DNA from 4 places in the Paenibacillus sp. AN1007 genome. Region 4 is predicted to be linked to each of the others. Evidence: riboswitches for the same ligand, from Rfam matches in the RefSeq annotation. Region 4 holds a riboswitch; each other region holds the start of a gene.
What was found. Region 4 has a riboswitch for thiamine pyrophosphate ahead of thiM (hydroxyethylthiazole kinase). Riboswitches for the same ligand answer to the same signal wherever they lie in the genome.
Positions count from the first base shown of each region.

Region 1: another riboswitch for thiamine pyrophosphate. It lies ahead of ABXS70_RS23745 (ABC transporter substrate-binding protein); the one in region 4 lies ahead of thiM (hydroxyethylthiazole kinase).
Region 2: another riboswitch for thiamine pyrophosphate. It lies ahead of thiC (phosphomethylpyrimidine synthase ThiC); the one in region 4 lies ahead of thiM (hydroxyethylthiazole kinase).
Region 3: another riboswitch for thiamine pyrophosphate. It lies ahead of ABXS70_RS09540 (thiamine phosphate synthase); the one in region 4 lies ahead of thiM (hydroxyethylthiazole kinase).

Region 1 covers NZ_CP159992.1:5,301,103-5,306,184, reverse strand. Annotated here, with positions in the region: gene ABXS70_RS23760 (ABC transporter ATP-binding protein) at 1-307, opposite strand, end outside; gene ABXS70_RS23755 (ABC transporter permease) at 394-1,152, opposite strand; gene ABXS70_RS23750 (MTH1187 family thiamine-binding protein) at 1,152-1,442, opposite strand; gene ABXS70_RS23745 (ABC transporter substrate-binding protein) at 1,602-2,642, opposite strand; TPP riboswitch at 2,857-2,969, opposite strand; gene ABXS70_RS23740 (hypothetical protein) at 3,262-3,756, shown strand; gene ABXS70_RS23735 (hypothetical protein) at 3,812-3,970, opposite strand; gene serS (serine--tRNA ligase) at 4,702-5,082, shown strand, end outside.
Region 2 covers NZ_CP159992.1:5,092,773-5,097,854, reverse strand. Annotated here, with positions in the region: gene ABXS70_RS22820 (IclR family transcriptional regulator) at 316-1,059, shown strand; TPP riboswitch at 1,295-1,408, shown strand; gene thiC (phosphomethylpyrimidine synthase ThiC) at 1,845-3,668, shown strand; gene ABXS70_RS22810 (hypothetical protein) at 3,883-4,377, opposite strand; gene ABXS70_RS22805 (aspartate/glutamate racemase family protein) at 4,392-5,069, opposite strand.
Region 3 covers NZ_CP159992.1:2,088,526-2,093,607, forward strand. Annotated here, with positions in the region: gene ABXS70_RS09525 (hypothetical protein) at 1-303, shown strand, start outside; gene ABXS70_RS09530 (hypothetical protein) at 290-1,312, shown strand; gene ABXS70_RS09535 (ABC-F family ATP-binding cassette domain-containing protein) at 1,366-2,919, shown strand; TPP riboswitch at 2,959-3,067, shown strand; gene ABXS70_RS09540 (thiamine phosphate synthase) at 3,356-4,060, shown strand; gene thiO (glycine oxidase ThiO) at 4,112-5,082, shown strand, end outside.
Region 4 covers NZ_CP159992.1:4,818,230-4,823,311, forward strand. Annotated here, with positions in the region: gene ABXS70_RS21690 (HAMP domain-containing sensor histidine kinase) at 1-206, opposite strand, end outside; gene ABXS70_RS21695 (pectate lyase) at 539-1,207, opposite strand; gene ABXS70_RS21700 (radical SAM/SPASM domain-containing protein) at 1,588-2,469, opposite strand; TPP riboswitch at 2,717-2,819, shown strand; gene thiM (hydroxyethylthiazole kinase) at 3,025-3,837, shown strand; gene thiD (bifunctional hydroxymethylpyrimidine kinase/phosphomethylpyrimidine kinase) at 3,834-4,646, shown strand; gene thiE (thiamine phosphate synthase) at 4,646-5,082, shown strand, end outside.

The DNA.
Region 1 (5,082 bases), 480 kb from region 4:
CGGGCTGCTGCGGCATGTAGCTGATATGCCCGCGCTCTCCGGTAACCTGCTTGCCGTTCATGAACACATCGCCGTTCTGCGGTGTCAGCAGGCCGCCGATGATGTGGAACAGGGTGCTTTTACCGCAGCCGGAAGGGCCAACGATAGCGACGAATTCCCCTTTTTTCACTGTCAGAGACAGGCCGTTCAGCACAGGCAGTTTACGCCGCCGTTCTTTGAAGGACACGTGAACATCGGCGATGTCCAGCGCAGGTGGGAGCGGAGCTGAAGCATCATGTTCGGCATGTTGGTCCTGTTGCTGTTTCATATGAGGATCACATCCTAATGTACAAAATACGATAACTTTCTAAGCTGTTAACAATCCCAAGCATTGTTTCCAGCAGTGAATTCAATCTAGCGTTTCTGTGGACGCCAGCGGACAAGCAGTTTCTCCAGCAGTGCGATCAGCAGGAAGAGCAGCAGGCTGAGCGCTACGATAATCATAATGGCGACAAAAAGACGATCTGTCCGATACGCTGACTTCTGCAGCATCATATAATAGCCGATGCCCTTGTCAGCACCGATCCACTCGGCGATGATGGCGCCCATCACGCTGTATGTCGCAGCGATTTTGATGCCCGAGAATATGGACGGCAGAGCGTGGGGAAGCTCCAGCTTCCAGAAGATATGACGGCGCTTCGCACCCGCCATACGCATATAGTTCATCATGGCAGCATCGGTGCGTGTCAGCCCATCCATGGCCGCAACGGCCACTGGAAAGAAGCAGACCAGAATGATCGTAATCAGCTTGGGCAGCAGGCCGAAGCCGAACCAGATCAGCAGAAGCGGTGCGAGCGCGATGGTCGGAATATTTTGACTAAGAATAAGCAGTGGATACAAGGCCGATTTGAGAAAAGGGATCAGATGCAGCACCATTGCAATCAGCAGACCAACGGCCGTACCTGCCGCAAAACCGATGAGTGTTAACTGAATTGTTGCAGAAGCGTGCATGCCAAGTCGATCGGCTTGAGAAGCTGCTTCATGGGCAATGTCAGAGGGTGCAGGCAGCATCCATTTCTCAATATGGAACAGGGAGACCGCCCCCTGCCATATCGCAATAAAGAGAATAACCGCCACAAAGGGCGGCCATACACTTTTGAAATAGGAAGACATTAGCGGTATTTCTCCGTCAGCGTATCCATGCTGAATCCGTCTGGACTATGTGCAATTTTGATCTGTGAGATAATGCTTGGGCTGCCAGCTTCCACGAGTACTTCGTGCATTTTACGGACAACCTCCAGCAGCTCCTCCAGTTCGCCTTCCATGGTAGTGTCGAGTGCATTGACCTGATATTTCAGGCCGGATTGCTGAATCACTTCGATGGCACGGTCTACGTATGGATAGGAGTTCTCGCCGTTCGGCGTTTTGGGAATAACTTGAATGCTGAGTAATGTACTTGCCATGAGAGATCAAAACTCCTTTTCGGGTGTATTTAAAATAAGAAGTTGATGTAGAAGGGGGAACTCGGCGAACCTTATAGACGATCGCTTTGCTTTTTTAAGTTCTTTCCTCTTCGTTCAAACGTGTAAATATCATATTTCAGTGTTACATTTAGATTCATTTTATTGTGGTAAAAACTCGTTCGTATAGGCTTTCGTTACATCAATCTTTTTATCCAGCAGTTTCTTGCTGAACATCCAGTCGGTGTAGTTTTTCCATACGTCTTCCTTTTGTTCACCCCAGCGCGGTGCATCATCCTTATATTTCGGGCTGAGCCATTTCTGGCTTGCCACTACTAATTCCTTGTCCAGATCGGGTACAGCTTTAATCAAAATATTCGCTGCTTCTTCAGGGTGATCAATCGCATATTGGTATCCTTCAGAAGTGGCCTTCAGGAAAGCTTTCACCAGTTCAGGGTCCTTCTGAATCGTTTGCTCGTTGGTTACAAGCACAGGGGTGTAATAGTCCAGCGCTTTGGCATAATCCTTCACATATAACATGTCAATCGGCTCCCCGCGCAGTTCAGCCTCAATTCCTGTCCAAGCGTAGAAGATCCAGGCAAAATCAATGTCCCGTTTCACGGCTGTGAAGAAATCGGCATCGCCCATGTTAATGTTTTTAACTTTGGATACATCAGCACCTTCGCCCTCCATAATGGACTGCATCACGGCTTCTTCTACCGGAGAACCCCAGCCGCCGTAAGTTTTACCTTCAAAGTCTTTGGGGGATTTGATCTTGCGATCTACCGGAGCGGCAAAACCGGATGTATTATGCTGAATAACTGCTGCAATGGACACCAGTGGAACATCCTGCGTGCGGGCCTGAGTTACACTCTCCTGGTAGCTGACGCCAAACGGCACTTCACCCGAGGCAACCATCGTATCTGCACCGCCGGCACCTGGTTGTACAATCTCTACATTCAAGCCAGCAGCTTTATAAAAACCCTGATCCACTGCTGCGTACAGACCGGTATGATTCGTATTAGGCGTCCAGTCGAGCACGACCTTCACATCTTTCAGTGCAGCGCCACTGTCATCGTTCGTTTTCCCTGAACTGGCCGCACCTTTCTGCTCAACTGGAGCCGTTTCTTTGCCACCACATGCAGCTGCGGTTATCAGCAGTACACACATGAGTAACAATCCCATTGTTTTACGCCATTTCATCGTGTTTCTCTCCTTCGGTATGTCCGGCCTATGGCACGGGGTACTCCTTGGCTTCATATCCAATCCCTTTGCATAAATCGACGAATTTATACTTGCAGGTTGTCCGAATAACGTCATTTTTCTGTTTCTGTTTGTCCATAGAAAACAAAAAAAGCGCCCCGTAATCCGGGACGCGTGCAGGCGTGAGAGAATGGCTTTCAGCTTATGGCTGTGCCGTTGCAATATACTCCGATTCCTACGCTGGCATGATCCAGATCAGGTCTAAGGGTTAGTATCTTGATGGGATACACTCTCAGCCGGCCAATTCCGACTCCCCTGGGAAACTATGAAGTTACGGGCATTACTAGGTGTAATTATAGGCGAGTAAAGGGAGTGTGTCTAGGGTGTGTCTTGAAAACTACTGAAGTGCATCTTTTACCGCCTTTTCGCCCCCTGCTTCGTCACTTTCCCTTGACGTGCCCCGGCACGCCTGCGGAAAACTTCCTAGCTTGGAACGAAAATTTAGCAAAATTGGCTTCCTTCAGCGTTTTCAGACACACCCTAGTCAACAAATCGTTCACATAATGTTCACTTATGTAAGGGTGGTCACAATCTCTATAATGATCCCAGTACAGAAAGGATGAGTATATTGCCAGGAAGCAAGAAAGAACAAGTTATTTTTGGACTTATGATGTGTACGGGAATGGTCGTCGTCATGATGACCTTCAATCTATGGCACACGGGAATGTTAAGCGAGATGTCTGCGATGCAGATGCTGCTGCAATTCGTAATCTGTTTTGTCATCGCTTTTGTGGTGGAGTCGTTCATCGTTGGACCTGCAGCGAGAAAAATGGCCTTTTCCATCCCTTTTGCGAGATCCAGTAGAATCAAAGGGATCGTTACCATGTCCTTTTTTATGGTTGTCGGGATGGTTTTGATCATGTCTCTATATGGGATTATGACAGCCTATGCAGCTGATCAGTTAGACGGAGCATCTGTGTTCGGCGCATATTTTCATACGATTGCTCGTAACATTAGTCTGGCTTTACCGTATCAGTTGATCGTATTGGGGCCGCTAGTACGGTATGTATTTGGCAAGTTGTTCAAAGGACAAGCAGCCGTTGTATCCGTTTAATTCATTTTAATAGTCACGAAGGAGTATTTCCTGGGCAATGGCTAATTGCGTTCCCTTAAGAAGTTCTAGCGTAAGCCACCCAATATAAAATACCAATTATAACAGCGGCTATAATAATCGTGGTGATAATCCCGCTCATCCAAGTACCTCGCTGAGCTTGGTGGGCAAGTTCGTCTGCTCTTCGTTTGGCAGCTTCGGCCTCTTGTGAGTTCAAAGGGTTAGGACTCATATTCATAAAGCAACAACTCCTCATCTGTAGTCTGATCAAACCATAGTGCAGTTTGTTTACAGGAAAACCATCCAACTTGAGATCGATTACTCGAATAATTGCTTAATCGAAGCTAAAGACATAACGATGCTAATTGCAAGAAGGAAAATACCTCGGAATTTGATACGGATGATGTCGGATTGCATTAACTCGTCTTTATTACGGTTGAATGGCCATGAATCCGGTATGATCAGGGCTCTGGTTCCAAAGACGAATCCGATTAAACTAATCAACAGAAAGACGATGAAGTAAAACATAAGCTCACCCCTTGAGGTTTTAGAAGTTATTTCAATTTTACTTGATCCAGCTTTGTAAAGATACGTAAGTGGGCATTGTAATGATTCAGGATTTGGACAAACGGATGAAGAAAGCTCCATCATTTATTGAAATGGGATATCTATCAGTTGCATTTATATTCTGTCTTCGTATATACTGAGTAACACAATTGCAGATCGGATCATGCCGTTGAAGAGAATCCAACTCGGAGGCGTTTTCGCCAGGGAGCGAATTGAAACTTTCCCAAGTTAACCGGAACCGCCCGTTATCGCGGACCAAGAGGCTGAATCAGGGATATTTATACGGATTCGGCAAGTTGGGTGGCACCGCGAGCAGAGCGCTCCTCGTCCCAAGGGATGAGGGCGCTCTTTGTATTTTTTTAGCCAAAGGAGACGGTGACCATGTTAGATATGAAGTGGGTTCGGGCACATGCAGAAGAGGTTCAGGCCGCAGCAGACGGGAAAAAGATCAAGATTGATATTGCCGCGTTGATACAGCGGGATGACGAGCGCAAAGTGCTTCTGCAGCATACAGAAGAAGGACGCCGCCTGCGCAATACACTGTCGGCAGATATCGGGAAACTTATGCAGACAGGTGAGCGTGAGCAGGCGGAGAACATGAGGGCGAAGGTAAAACAGCTTAATAAACAGCTTGAGCAGGAGGAAGCGAAACTTGCGCAGATTCAGGAAGAAGTGACCCGATTGCAGTGGCTGGTTCCAAATGTCGTGTCGCCAGATACTCCTGTGGGCAGATCGGATGAAGATAATGTAGAGCTGCGCCGA
Region 2 (5,082 bases), 270 kb from region 4:
ATTATGACATCCTGATCCTAAAGTCACATTTTAGTGATCATAAGTGAAAGGGTTCCTGTCTTTATCGTATGTTCCGATATCATCAAAGTCAATTGATTGACGGCATTTGTTACGCAATTGTTATATAGTTCTTTAGATGTATAGATAACATTTCCATAGCGTGTAATTTACAGGAGATTAAAGCCTTATAAAATGATCATAAATATATATTTTTCCCCTGCCTCGCAGCTATTTTTGGTTTACAGATGAGACCGTTTCTCATATAATTTATGTAACCAAGTTTCATGTGATGAAACATGAGGAGGGCATTATGCCATGGAAGACCGCAAGTTAACCGTCCGTGCTGTCGAACGGGCGCTGGATATATTATTATGTTTTACCACGCGGAGCGATCTTGGACTCACCGAAATTGCCAGCCAGATTGGTCTGCACAAAAGTACGGTGCATCGGTTGATGGCTACGCTGGAGGATAAGGGCTTTGTGATACGCGATGCGGCTACCGAGAAATACCGGCTAGGCATTCGCATCTGGGAATTGTCGGCGCATATGTCGCGCAGCGATGATCCAGCCATTTTGCTGCTGCCTGCGATGGAGCGGCTCCGAGATCGTCTGGGTGAAACTGTGAGTCTTTACCTTCGTGACGGCAGTGAGCGGATTCGTATTCAGGCGGTGCAGAGTGATCAGGCCATTCGGCGTGTTGCACCCGTTGGTGCGAGACTGCCGCTTTCGGTGGGGGCATCCAGCAAAGTGCTGATGGCTTTTGCCGCCGAAGAGGACCGGGAGGAACTGATGAACGGCCCGGAATGGCCGGTGTTTATCGATCCAGCAGTGTATTTGGCGCAGATGGAGGATATTCGGGTGAGCGGTTATGCCACCAGTTATGAGGAACGTGAGCCAGGAGCTGCAGCTGTGTCTGTACCGATTATGGATCGCAAGGGTAATATTGCGGCAGCACTTTCCGTGTCCGGACCGGTCAGCAGGCTCTCACAGGAAACACTGCATGAGTATGCGCCGGTATTGAAAGAAGCAGCTGCGCAAATGGGACTTATGTTGTCATAAGTGTCTGCTGATATTGGTATGTGATGCGGTATCGATATGTTTTATAGAGGGGCAAAGCGGGCTAAAGGGAGCTTTTTCAGCCACCTTCGCCTGAATGTCACACAGATGAGCCGGTCCCTCTGGAATATAAAGGTTGTATTTATATCCAGTTTAAGCTACTCTGTAATGGACGGCCCAGCGGGGCCAGATGAATGTCATCTTTTGATTTGAACGCGGCCTGGTTGCCGCAATACGTTTACGTTACTGGGGGAGTCCGAATTGTCCGGACTGAGACGGGATCGCATGAGATCCCGGACCCTTTGCACCTGATCTGGATCATACCAGCGTAGGGAAGTAATCGGCCATATGATCACATACACCATGGACGTTGTCTATGGACAAATGCTGCATTGCAGCGGTTTGTCCATGCTGCGTGCAGGGTGATGGACATAAGTCGGTTCCTTCGGAACCGGCTTTTTTATATACGGCGGCAAGCAGAGAGTCATTCGTTGTTGTGCTTTACCATCGCGGTACCTTTGGAGTTCTGGGGCAGCCGTTCAGGGCATGTTGATGATGGAAAATAACAACGGAACCATGAAATTACGCTGAACGGATCAGTATAGTAATCTCGGTTCTCGTGCTGCTGTACATAAAAATCTGTCTCTTGGATCTATCGGGCTGCTTGAGCAGGATCACTCCTGCTGTGCTTCTGTGCTTTGGATGTTTTCTGTCAGGTGTGGTCGTTGGAGCTGACGCATTAGTGAGAGAATGCACAAAAGAAGATCACAGAGGAGGAAACAGGAGACATGAGTACACATAACCAAACGGGCAAGCAGATTGGAATAGAGGAATTGGGGAACGATGGCCATCCGGTGGAAAAGAAAACCGGAGCGGCTGGCGGGGTTCAGCCCTTCCCGGGCAGCCGCAAAGTGTACATTCAGGGCTCACGACCGGACATAGCTGTACCGGAGCGTGAAATTGCCCTGCATGACACGAATACTCCCCAAGGGGTGGAGCATAATGAGCCGCTGCGTGTCTACGATACGAGCGGCCCGATGACCGATCCCGAATTCCAGATGGACATTCGGAAGGGACTGCCTGCGCTCCGAAATCACTGGATCATGGAGCGCGGTGATGTAGAAGCATACGAGGGCCGCGCCGTTAAACCGGAGGATAACGGATTGAAGCCTGGAGGACGGAGAGCTGGAGCGGAGGAATACCCAGGCTTTCGCGGACAGCCGCTGCGTGCTCTGGGTGGGCGCTGCGTTACACAGATGCACTATGCGCGGCAGGGTCTGATTACGCCAGAGATGGAATACGCAGCTATTCGTGAAGGGGTGGAGCCGGAATTTGTACGGCAGGAGCTGGCGAGCGGCCGGGCGATTCTGCCCTCCAACATCAATCACCCGGAGAGTGAGCCGATGCTGATTGGTCGTCATTTTCATGTCAAGATCAATGCCAATATCGGTAATTCTGCTGTATCTTCCTCGATCGAGGAGGAGGTGGAGAAGATGACCTGGGCTGTACGGTGGGGATCGGATACGGTGATGGATCTCTCCACTGGGAAAGACATTCATACCACCCGGGAATGGATCATTCGCAACTCTCCGGTGCCGATTGGTACGGTGCCGCTCTATCAGGCGCTGGAGAAGGTGAATGGCGAGGCGGAAGCCCTCACTTGGGAACTGTATCGGGATACGCTGATTGAACAGGCGGAGCAGGGTGTGGATTATTTTACGATTCATGCCGGCGTGCTGCTGCGTTATATTCCAATGACGGCGAAACGCATGACGGGTATTGTATCGCGTGGCGGGTCGATTATGGCGGCGTGGTGTCTGGCACATCATCAGGAGAATTTTTTGTACACTCATTTTGAAGAAATTTGCGAGATTATGAAAAGGTATGATGTGGCGTTCTCCCTCGGGGATGGACTGCGCCCAGGGAGCATCTACGATGCCAATGACGAGGCACAGATGGCGGAACTGGCAACGCTCGGGGAATTGACGCAGATCGCGTGGAAGCATGATGTTCAGGTCATGATCGAAGGGCCGGGCCATGTGCCGATGCACAAGATCAAGGAGAATGTAGATTTGCAGATGGAAATCTGCCAGGAAGCTCCTTTCTATACACTCGGGCCGCTGACTACTGACATTGCTCCGGGCTATGATCACATTACGTCTGCAATCGGGGCAGCGATGATTGGTTGGTTTGGTACGTCCATGCTCTGCTATGTTACGCCGAAGGAGCATCTCGGGCTCCCAAATAAGGATGACGTGCGCGAAGGGGTAATCGCTTATAAAATAGCTGCTCATGCCGCTGATTTGGCCAAAGGGCATCCACGTGCCCAGCGCCGGGATGATGCACTTTCGAAAGCACGTTTCGAATTCCGCTGGCGGGATCAGTTTAACCTGTCTCTGGACCCGGAACGGGCACTGTCCTACCATGACGAGACACTGCCTGCAGAAGGGGCCAAGGAGGCACATTTCTGCTCCATGTGTGGGCCGAAGTTCTGCAGCATGCGCATCACGCAGGATATCCGCGCTTTTGCCGCAGATCGCGGCTTGAAGGAAGAAGAGGCAGTCGCCGCTGGGATGCAGGCGAAGGCTGAGGAGTATCGGGCACGTTCATAGATTATGACTAATCTGCTGACGTAGACCGTGACTGTTAAGGTAGGTCGTAGATGGCCAGCTGAATAGAGCATAGAATGGTTCAAACTAATAAAAGTGACCCAACAGGCATGTCGAGCCTGAACTTGGGTCACTTTTTTATGTATCGGAGTATGAGAGCAGTGAGCAGTGATGCTGGATTGTTCACTTGAGGCAGTCAACTTCCAACATGACGTAACTAGTCATAATACCCTTTGGCATAGACAGCAGCCGTAGAGAAGCAGAGGTGTTTCATTTCGTCCTGCTGATTTTCGGGCGGCATCTCCAGAAACCACTTCTCCTGCATATCCTGCCGTGTCATCGGCACCGGACGCCACAGAATCAAGCCGATCTGATCGAACTGGAAGCTGCATCCGAGTTCAGGATCTTCCCGGTCATACGGCGATATTTCATCCAACTGCGGAATGAGAACGTCAGCTTCGGTGCCCAGAAGATCGAGTTTACCGAGCATACATTTGAATTCATCGCTCTCATAAAATTCAATAAATTGAGCTTTGCCCTGGGCATCATACTCAACTTTGGGATCAAGGCTGAACGCGTCTGTCTGCTCAACTTCGTTCTGTGTCATCCCCAGCCGGATATCACCGATGGATTGACCTGGTTCTACAGTGAGGTGCTTCATCATGTTCTCCTCTCCAAAATAGAAATGGTACATGCGTTTAGCAGTGGCCATCTAATCCCCTGCACTCAACTTCTTGGTGTAATGCCAATGTCGCGCTCCAGGCTTGCGCCTAAACCTGTAAGTGGTGTGTAGATGGTAATGCCTGAATCGATGGAGGCCTGCTCCGAGGCGGGAGCCATTGAAAGTTGAGCGGCAATAAGGCAGCTGTTCTTGCGTTCTACAGCAAGCTGGTGCAGTGCATCTTTTAAAGCTGCCAGGTAGCTTTCCTGTTCACCGCGCATAATCATGTCAAACAGCCCAGGGAGCAGCACGGATTCAAGCTCCGGCTTGTCCTCTCCTGCCAGATGCTGATCCAGATGTTCACGATACCGGGCCATGGTTGGTTCCACTGTAGCCGGGTTGGTGAACGCCAGCAAATATCGCTTCGGATGTGTGCGCATCATGGCGAGCAGTGAATCATCAATACCCGTTACCGGAATTGGTAACGGTTGCTTCTGCTGTTCCAGCACTGCTGTAAACAAGGTGCATGTCACAAGAATGGCATCAGCGTGACAGCGGCTCATCCACTGCAGTGTCTGATTTACTTTTTCCTGAACAAGAGTGCTGCTGAAATCCTCATCATGTTTGAGCCGGTCCAAGCCGGGGTCGACATAGTGGACCAATTCGATATTATAGGAAGCCAACGCTTGTTCAATCAATCTGATATTGGAGTGATGTGCATGAAAGCAGGCAGCAGTGTTCATAGGCAATCCCCTT
Region 3 (5,082 bases), 2.7 Mb from region 4:
AAATACGTACCTCAATATACGGACCCGATGAATCAAACCAGCTTTACGGGAACCTATGAGGTTGTTCATGATGGATATTACTTGTCTCAAATCAGGGATCGCCTCTTTCCGCCGTCTGGAACATTGTCCATAGAAGATCCGGAGCGCCGATATATGCTAAACGTGGGTGATTACTTCACTGTGAGTCTCAAAAGCACCAATCGCACACCAGCTATGCTTTTACGGGAGTGGTTATTAGGTACAGCGCAAGCTTCTGCGGTTTTTGCCACACATGGGGGCATGGTGCTGAATGAAGATTACTGAACTTTCCATCGTATTTGTATTGATTTTTTTTCCGCTCTTTTATATTTTCACACTCCGTACCCATGATGTTCAGAAAGCGAGTGAGCTTGCTTATCGTTACCAAACAGCACTTCAAACCGCAGTGATGGATGCTGGCGCAGTTATGCATCAGAACGAGAAACAACATGCCGAGGCAGGGTACGAATCCATCAAATTTGTTAGGGCGGATAAGGAACTTGCGCTGTCTGCATTTACCCAAACGATGGCTTTGAACATGGGCATACAGAATGATCCGCCTGCTGTTCAGCATATGTTTGACTACATTCCGGCAATCGTGATACTCGATTATGACGGTTATTATATGTATGCCAAAGAGACCGCAATGACAGGGGAGATAGAAAGGTCTTTCAGACATGTGTGGAGCGCTAAAAAACCTTATACATACTCAGATTCGGACGGAAACAGCATTAATTTTACACTTGACGGTTATATTTATGCTTATGATGCCGGTGCGGGAAAATGGATCGAAGGATTTCAGCAGGAACTGGCTGCAGACTCAACAATTACACTCCTTCAAGACACAGCGGTCTTTGAACAGGTGCGGCGCAGCCGGATCGTGACTCGTGTTCAGGATGATCTGGCAGACGTCATTAATCGTCATAATGAATTCGCCAGGAAGAATGGGATATCTTATCTGTTCACGATGCCCTTGATCTCACAGGAAGATTGGTATAATTCGATCAATGATACTGGCTTGATGGCTTTTATCCAAGGCATTGCTGCTGGAGATCAAAAAATTAACAATTATGCAATTGGCGGAGGAAGACTGGTTAAAAGAACAGCAGTTGTTGGCGGAATGGATTCCGCAACAGGCATTAAATATCATTATCCTGCGACCTGTAATCCCGGTTTTCGTGCGGAGGAGGTATTTACGACTGCAAAGCAGGCAGCAGCGAGAGGGTATTTTGAGTATAACTGCTCTGCCCATTTTTCATTACTTTCAGAAAACACAGAATCTGTGCTAGAATAGGGGTTTGAAACGTGAACTAAAGTAATGTAAATAGATAGGAGCAGCCTCATCTTATGAGTTTATTGTCAGTAGAGAACGTCAGTCACAATTTTGGAGACCGAACGTTATTTAAAAATGTTTCTTTTCGTCTGCTTGCCGGAGAACGTGTAGGTCTAGTCGGAGCTAATGGCGCCGGGAAATCAACATTAATGAATATCCTTACAGGAAAACTTCTTAAAGACAGCGGTAAAGTAGAGTGGACGCCGAAAGTTCGTTATGGATATCTGGATCAACACACCAAGTTAACACCAGGTAGGACGATTCGAGATGTGCTTAAAGATGCGTTTCTGCCGCTGCTGGAATTGGAAAAGGAAATGATGGCCATCACCGACCAGATGGCCGATGCAGACGCGGACAAGCTGGAGCAGCTGCTCGAAGAAATGGGCGAGATCCAGGAACAGCTGGAACAGGGCGATTTTTATTTAATTGATGTCAAAGTGGAAGAGATGGCTAATGGTCTGGGATTGAATGCCATTGGGCTGGATCGTGATGTTGCTGCACTTAGCGGCGGACAGCGTACGAAGGTACTTCTTGCCAAGTTATTACTGGAGAAGCCTACTGCGTTGTTGTTGGATGAGCCGACAAACTATCTGGATGTAGAGCATATTGAATGGCTGACACGATATTTGAGAGACTATCCGCATGCATTTTTGCTGATCTCCCATGATACGGAGTTTATGAATGAAGTTGTGAATGTCATCTACCATCTGGAGTTTGCCAAATTGACGCGTTACGCTGCCAATTATGAGAAATTCCTGGAAATGGCGGATATGCAAAAAGCGCAGCACATTGATGCTTATGAGAAGCAGCAGGAGTATATCAAAAAGCAGGAAGATTTCATTCAGCGGAACAAGGCCAGAGCTTCGACCTCAGGACGGGCGAAGAGCCGGGAGAAACAACTTGGTAAGATTGACCGGATTGATCGTCCGGATGAAGCGGCAAAACCAACATTCAAATTCAAGGATGCCCGGGCGAGCAGTAAAACCGTTTTTGAAGGTATTGATTTTGAAATTGGTTACACATACCCGCTGCTGCCGAAAATGACAATGACGATAGAACGTGGAGAAAAGATTGCTATTGTTGGTTGTAATGGTGTTGGTAAATCGACACTTCTCAAGACCATTCTGGGTAAGATTGCGCCAATCAGCGGCAAAACATTTCTGGGAGATTATCTGGAGACAGCCTATTTCGAACAGGAAGTGCGTGCCGAAAACATTACACCGATCGATGATGTTTGGAATGAATTTTCACATCTGACACAGAACGAAGTGCGAGGGCATCTTGCACGCTGTGGTCTCAAAAATGAGCACATCACTCGCCCTCTTAATATGCTGAGCGGAGGAGAGCAGGCTAAAGTCCGATTGTGTAAACTGCTGATGCGGGAAAGCAACTGGGTTTTGTTTGATGAGCCGACGAACCATCTGGATGTCACCGCAAAAGCTGAGCTGCAGCGTGCATTGAAAGAGTATAAAGGAACCGTTTTGCTTGTATCGCACGAACCGGATTTTTACGAAGACTGGGTTACCAAAACGTGGAATGTAGAAGAGTGGTCCGAAAATGCACGATGACAAAAAAATTCGACTGTGGTAATATAGGCTACAACTTCATATGAACACTAGGGGGGCCGCACGAGCGGCTGAGATGGAAGAATGCGATTCCGGACCCTTTGCACCTGATCTGGATCATACCAGCGTAGGGAAGTGGCGCGTTTCAGCAAAAACGACAGTAAGTGATCCTCCAAAATATGAACAGGATCTCTACACTGCAGGTGATGCAGGCTTTCGATACCGGGCTAATAGTTAATGGGTATTTTAACTGTTAACAGGTATAACTGCATTTTCGTTATTGAACTGAATCTTTGTTTATACGCAGCCGCTCCCCTACGGGAGCGGCTTTTTTGATTTTTTATTAATATTTTTGGTTTCCGTATAAGCGATGTGAGGAGGGAGAACAAAGCTGCGTACAGTAAAATGCGAGAATGAAGCAGGGAGATTACGTGAGCAGATGAAGGAATTAGCCGAGCAGAAGAAATACCAACCGCAGAAGTTGGAAGAGAGCTTTAGACGGAGGTGTGAACAAGATCACTGCTCTTTTGAGCTGCATGCTGTATCCACAAATAAAGGGGAACAAGCGGCCATGCTGCGGGCAGCCAAGGAAATATGGCCTTGGGTGGATTATATTCACATCCGGGAAAAGCATCTCACGCTGCAGCAGCGGTTCAACTGGGCCAAGCAGATGGCAGCGTCCGGTATTCCAGCATCTCACATTGTAATAAATGGTGCGAATCCGTCGGAGTCCAGCCCCTTTTATCAAGGTGTGCATTGGAGTCGGGAGATGCTGCATAAGGCAGGAGTGGAGATGGCAGCCTGGCATCAGCATGATGTCCGAATGAGATTAGGCATATCCGTGCATTCCGCCGAGGAGGCGAGAATCGCTGAAGAGTTTGGAGCAGATTACCTTTTTTTCGGCCATGTGTACGCGAGTCAGAGCAAACCGGATACAGCACCAAGGGGATTGGCCGTATTGGCAGAGGTATGTTCAAGTGTTCGCGTGCCTGTTATCGCGATCGGAGGTATACAGCCAAGCCATATTCAGGCTGTCCGGTCATCTGGAGCCAGGGGGGCCGCTGTAATTTCAAGTATTTTAAAACATGAAAGCCCAGCCTATGCTGCCGCTCTTTTCAAACAAGCTGTGGAAGCCGGAATGTGAATGGTCGACAGCCAAGGAGATGTACAGCTGCGAAGTTAAGGAGATGAGAACGTGGAACAGAAAAGTATGAATCAATCTGAGGAGGCTTTCCCCTCATCGAGTAAATACGATAACCCTGAGCTTGACTCCATATGTAAACCATCAACTGAACCGTCAGAAGCTTTCCAAGCAGAAACCATTATTATTGGCGGGGGAATTATCGGCTGTGCGATTGCTTTTGAACTGGCATCCAGAGGCAGGGAAGTACTGCTTCTCGAACAGTCCGAGATTGCGAGTGGGAGTTCAGGTGCAGCCGCTGGTATGCTTGCAGCAGATAGTGAGGATTTTGCCCATCCTCTTATTGCACGGGCGGCGCGCGACAGCAGAGAACTGCTGCATCACCAAAAAGAGCAGCTGTACGCTCTTACAGGAATGGAGATAGGTCTTAGGCACACCGGTTTTATCACACCTTTTCGTTCCTATAGTGAGCTGAGTCGCTGCAAAGATAAACAAAATAATTCATCAGTTAAGAATCAGCTTTGGTGGGACAGAAGCACTGTGGAGCGGGAAGCGGCATGGCTGAACCGGGATGTGTACGGAGCTTATTACAGACCTTTGGAGAGCGAAGTGCTGCCTGTGTCGCTGACCAGAGCTTATGCGAGGGCAGCTCACATGATGGGAGCGCGGATTTGGGAAGGTGTGCAGGACATTCGTCTCGTTGTAAATAACAATGGAGTGCAGGGCGTGGCAGCTGCCAAGCGAGAGATAACCTGCAAACATGTGATTGTGGCTGCTGGATTACATGGAGAGCAGCTGATGAGTCAGGTAGGGGTAGCTCTGCCATCGTGTCCGGTGAAAGGAGAAATAGCCGCAATCCGATTTTCGGCAGAACAAGCAGGATATAGACCTGATCGTACAATCTATGCAGAAGACGTTTACGTTGTTCCCAAAGCCAACGGAGAAGTATGGATCGGTGCAACCAGTCTGCCTGGCCGAACAGATCGCAGTGTGTCTGCACATAGCGTTCAACGGCTGCTCACTGC
Region 4 (5,082 bases):
TTAGCCATAAACTTCATCTCTTGAAAGATTGCCTCTCCCTGCTCCGTGAGTGGATTGATCTGATAATGGACTTTATAAATATCGCGAAAACTTTGCAGATCTCCTGTAGCCGCAATGGTATAGAGACTGGCAGTAAGCAGAATGAACATGAGACTGATCACAAGCATGCCTGTGAAAGAAAGCAGCATTTTGATTCGAATTGACATAGTATCCCCTCTTAACATGCGATTGGTAGAGTTAGTGCACATGTTATCACAAGATGGTTCCCATTGCCCATATGCAAATCAAGATGGCTGATCGACTGTCTGCTGTGAGGATAACATGAAGATATAAAAAACAGGATGAAGCAGTATTTCTCTGCTCACCCTGTTTGATTTGCTGCATGCTCAGCAATAAAAACATGTGTAGTGAAAAGCATAAACGGTTAGTTTATTGGGTAGATAGGTCCAGTATGGGATATTTCACTGCATCTGTATCGCATCAGCGCAGCTCCTTGGTTACAGCATCTGGTTTGTTTGATCTCTTCGCATGGTGCAGTTTAATACTGCGTATTACCGGACTGGCTCGTTTTACCTGAAGCAAAACCCTTGAATAGTGTCGGTACTTTGGAATAGCGGGTATTGGTGATTTTTCCTTGAGATACAGGGCTGTCCGTACGCATAATAGCATCTTTCACATTGGAAATATTGGAGTTATCCAGCGTCATGTTGACTGCAAAGGTTGTGCCTCCATTTTGCCGAACCAGCTTGCCGATATCATCGGCACGGAAGTTTTTGATGTTAATGGTGCCTGCTGCATTGATCTGAAACACTTTATCGTATGCCTTGTATGCGGCACCACCTGTAATGTTCACTGTTCCTGATGATTTTAGTGTTAACGCATCCTCGCCTACATCCTGCCATACCACATTTGAGATGTTACAGCTGCCATAACAATGCACACCATCTGCTGCTGGCGCACCGAGGATGACATTTTTCAGGGTAGCGCCTGCTTCGAGCCGGAAGACCGGCTTTTGATTTTCTGCCTGAGAACCATCACCCAGTGTAGACGGGTTGGCTACAAAGGTTTTTCCCTGTCCATCATACGTTGTGCCCTTAGGTACAACAATCGTTGAATTTACAACCGTTGGCGCAGCCGCCGCAGGCATAACACCAAATATGGAAGCAACCAGACCAGCGGACAACAACAGCGTTAACATCTTTTTCATCATCAACATCCTCCCTATAATTTAAATGGATTTGTCTGCAAGCCGCAGGCTTGTCTCACGGAACCGCAGCAGTAAGCACTGCCCGGAACCTGTCTTAATCCTACATAAAAAGGAAGATTACAGGAATAATCCCTGGATCACATTTACATTCCCCGGCATAAAAACGGATCGAACTGTATTTATCATCATATTCCATTCCGATGATATGTACCGATATTAACTTGGTATATGCTGTTTTTTACCGTCCTAATTACCATCAAGTTCATCAAAAAAGACTCTATCGTCTGCTTGCAGACAGTAGAGTCTTGGAGTATCTTATTCCTTTTTCGGCAGATCAGTCCTGATCTCGTGTAATCCATCCTGCTATTCTAACTCTTGTCTCAGGCTCCGGCTCCGAACCGCTGACGGTACCCACACTTGCGGCATAATTCCTCTACAGCCTCACGTTTAGAGAAACCGTACACCAGATTGTTCGCACGCTCTCCATCCACAATTTCCGAGAAAGACTTCTCATGGATGTTACCCAGGTTAATAACACCCTCTCCATCCAGACAGCAGGGAACGACGGTTCCGTCCACCAGCACAGCGGCCTGACTGCGCAGTGCATGGCAGAAGCCCCTACCATCATCTTCAGGTGCATCCAGACTTGGCCACTGGAATTCATGATCCTGATTCAGGTACACATTCGGCGCGATTTTTATGCCGCTGCCTGGAACGACTTTTTCCTCAATCCGGAAGTCCAGATTGAATTCACGCTCCAGCACCTCCAGCGTCTCTCGGTTTCGATTCCTCTGTGCATTCGTAAAGTTGTCCTGTGTCAGATTCCATAATCGAAACGAGACAATGACATTATGTTTCACGGCTTCACGTACAAAAGTCAAAATGTTACGCAGATATCCGTCACGGTCGGTAGAGCCTTCATGACCGTCGAAGCTGTGCAGCGAGAAATTCATCTGTCTCAGTGCAGGTTTACCTATCAATTTATGCTGTGTTTTCGGCAGCAGTGTACCGTTCGTTGTAATGTTTACTTTGAATCCTTTGGCATGGGCGGAGTCCAGCAGCACGTCAATTTTGGGATGCAGCAGCGGTTCCCCTTTGACGTGCAGGTAGATGTGTTTGGTGTGCGGTTTGATCTGATCCAATATATTATTAAAGACTTCAGGGTCGATAAATCCTTTGGCACGCTTCGTTTGTGGACAAAAGCTGCATGCCAGATTACAGATGCTCGTAATTTCAATGTATACTTTCTTGAACGTTTTCAACTCAGGGTCCCCATTCTGCCGGGAGGAACACATGTCCTGCCCTCATTCGTAATACGGCCGTATGGGCCAATCTCCATTATATCGGGTTAATGAACGAAGGTAAATCCGAATAACGAATCAAGATAAACCAAATTATTCAGAAACATCTTCTTTTTCTGCGCAGCTTTCAACGTATTCACAGTCAGCCAGTCCTCTTTACATTATGGCAGGATGTGATATAGACTGGGGACATAACTCCATATTTTGCACAATACACTAGGGGAGCCTTACGGCTGAGACGAATCGTTATATTCGGACCCTTTGAACCTGATCTGGATTATACCAGCGGAGGGAAGTGAGCAGCCTTTATGAATAGTGGATTCTCCCTAGTTGTTAAGGGGAACCATCACCATAGTTACAACTGGAAGCCCTGCTCATTTCTCCGGAAATGGGTGGGGCTTTTTTTATATTCCATCGCAAAGGAACCGGACGATTATCTTCTCTATTCCCAACGTGCAAATGGATGTCACATGATTCACCATCATCAGATCATTTTAGATCAAGGAGGAAATTGCGATGTCATATCTTCAACGTGTACGTACACTCAATCCTTTGATTCATAACATTACCAACCTTGTGGTTGCTCCTTTTACTGCAAATGGTCTGCTTGCCCTTGGTGCCTCTCCGTTCATGGCTTATGCTCATGAAGAAGCCGCTGATGCTGCCCGTATGGCTGGAGCAGTCGTTCTGAACATTGGCACATTGGATGAAAGAGTTGTTCAGTCGATCCTGCTGGCCGGGAAGTCTGCCAATGCACATCATGTACCTGTTGTACTTGATCCGGTTGGTGCGGGAGCAACCGCTTATCGCACCGATACGGTGCAGAAGCTGGTTCGTGAGCTTCGTCTCACTGTGCTGCGCGGTAATGCTGCCGAGGTGGCCCATGTCATTGGGGTGCCGTGGAATATCAAAGGTGTGGATGCCGGAACTGGAGAGGGTGACCGGATTGACATTGCGGAGCGCGCTGCACAGCGGCTGGGCTGCATTATCGTCATTACAGGTCAGTACGATGTTATTACGGACGGGTATCAAACATTTCTGACCAGCAACGGACATGCTTTACTCACCCAAGTGACAGGCGCAGGCTGCCTTCTAAGCTCGGTGATTGGTGCTTTCGCTGCCGCTGCCGCACCAGGAGATGATTTACTGCACAGTGTGACCGAGGCAGCTGCCTTTTATGGTGTTTCCGCTGAACGGGCTGCAGCTCGAACAGCTCATCAGGGCCCTGGCAGCTTCCAGATGGAATTTCTAAATCAATTAGCACAGGTGACACCTGAACTGCTCTCGGAGCACGCGCAGATTCGCCAGATTCGGGGAGGTGTACGATGAACATTACGCAGGCATTAACGATTGCAGGTTCTGATAACGGTGGCGGTGCCGGAATTCAGGCTGATCTCAAAACCTTCCAGGAGCTTGGTGTATACGGAATGACGGTGATTACTGCGATCGCTGCACAGAACACTATGGGTGTGCAGGGCGTATTTCCCATCAGTTATGAAGGCATAGCCCAGCAGCTCGATTCAACGGGAGAAGACTTTCAGCCGCGTGCGGTCAAGACAGGCATGCTGTATAGTGCCGAGATTATTCGTCTTGTCGCGGCAAAATGGCAGCAGTTCGGCTGGACCAATCTGGTGATCGATCCGGTGATGGTAGCTAAAGGCGGTGCACCTCTCCTCCAGCAGGAGGCGGTGCAGGCACTTGTTGAGGAGCTGATGCCCCATGCCCTGCTCACAACACCTAACATCCCGGAAGCTGAACTGCTTACGGGTATGAACATAACCAATCTGAACGAACGCGAAGAAGCTGCAAAACAATTGGTACAGATGGGCACAACGTATGCCCTGATCAAAGGAGGACATGAGACTGGTAGCGGAACGGTAGTGGATGTTCTGTACGACGGGCAGTCCTTTCATTACCTGGAGAACCTGCGTGTAATGACACGTCATACGCACGGAACCGGCTGCACCTTCTCTGCTGCCATTACGGCCGAACTGGCCAAGGGTTCTTCTGTTCTGGCTGCCGTTACAACCGCGCGAGCCTTCATTCAGGCAGCCATTGAAGATGAGCTGGGATTCGGGGCCGGGCACGGACCGACGAATCACTTCGCGTACCAGCGCAGACAGCGAGGTGCATGCTGATGCGTAGATGGGATACGGAAGCGGTACGCCGTGCGCTGCAGTTGTATTTGGTGATGGGCAGCGTCAATACGACGCGTGACCCGGTGGAGGTGCTGCGCCAGGCGATCGCTGGCGGCATCACGCTGTTCCAGTTCCGCGAGAAGGGAACTGGCGCCCTGACAGGCGAAGCCCGAACAGCGCTTGCGCTGCGGCTTCGCGAGGTGTGCAGCCAGCACGGGATACCGTTCATCGTGAACGATGATGTGGAGCTGGCTGTGGCTGTAGAGGCCGACGGTGTACACGTCGGTCAGGACGATGCGGACGCGGCGCTGGTGCGCGCCCGCATTGGCGAAGGGCGGATGCTTGGCGTATCCGCCCACTCCGCCCTTGAAGCCCGCCTTGCCGTGCAGGCGGGCGCAGACTATCTTGGCATCGGGCCAATGTACCCGACGCGCTC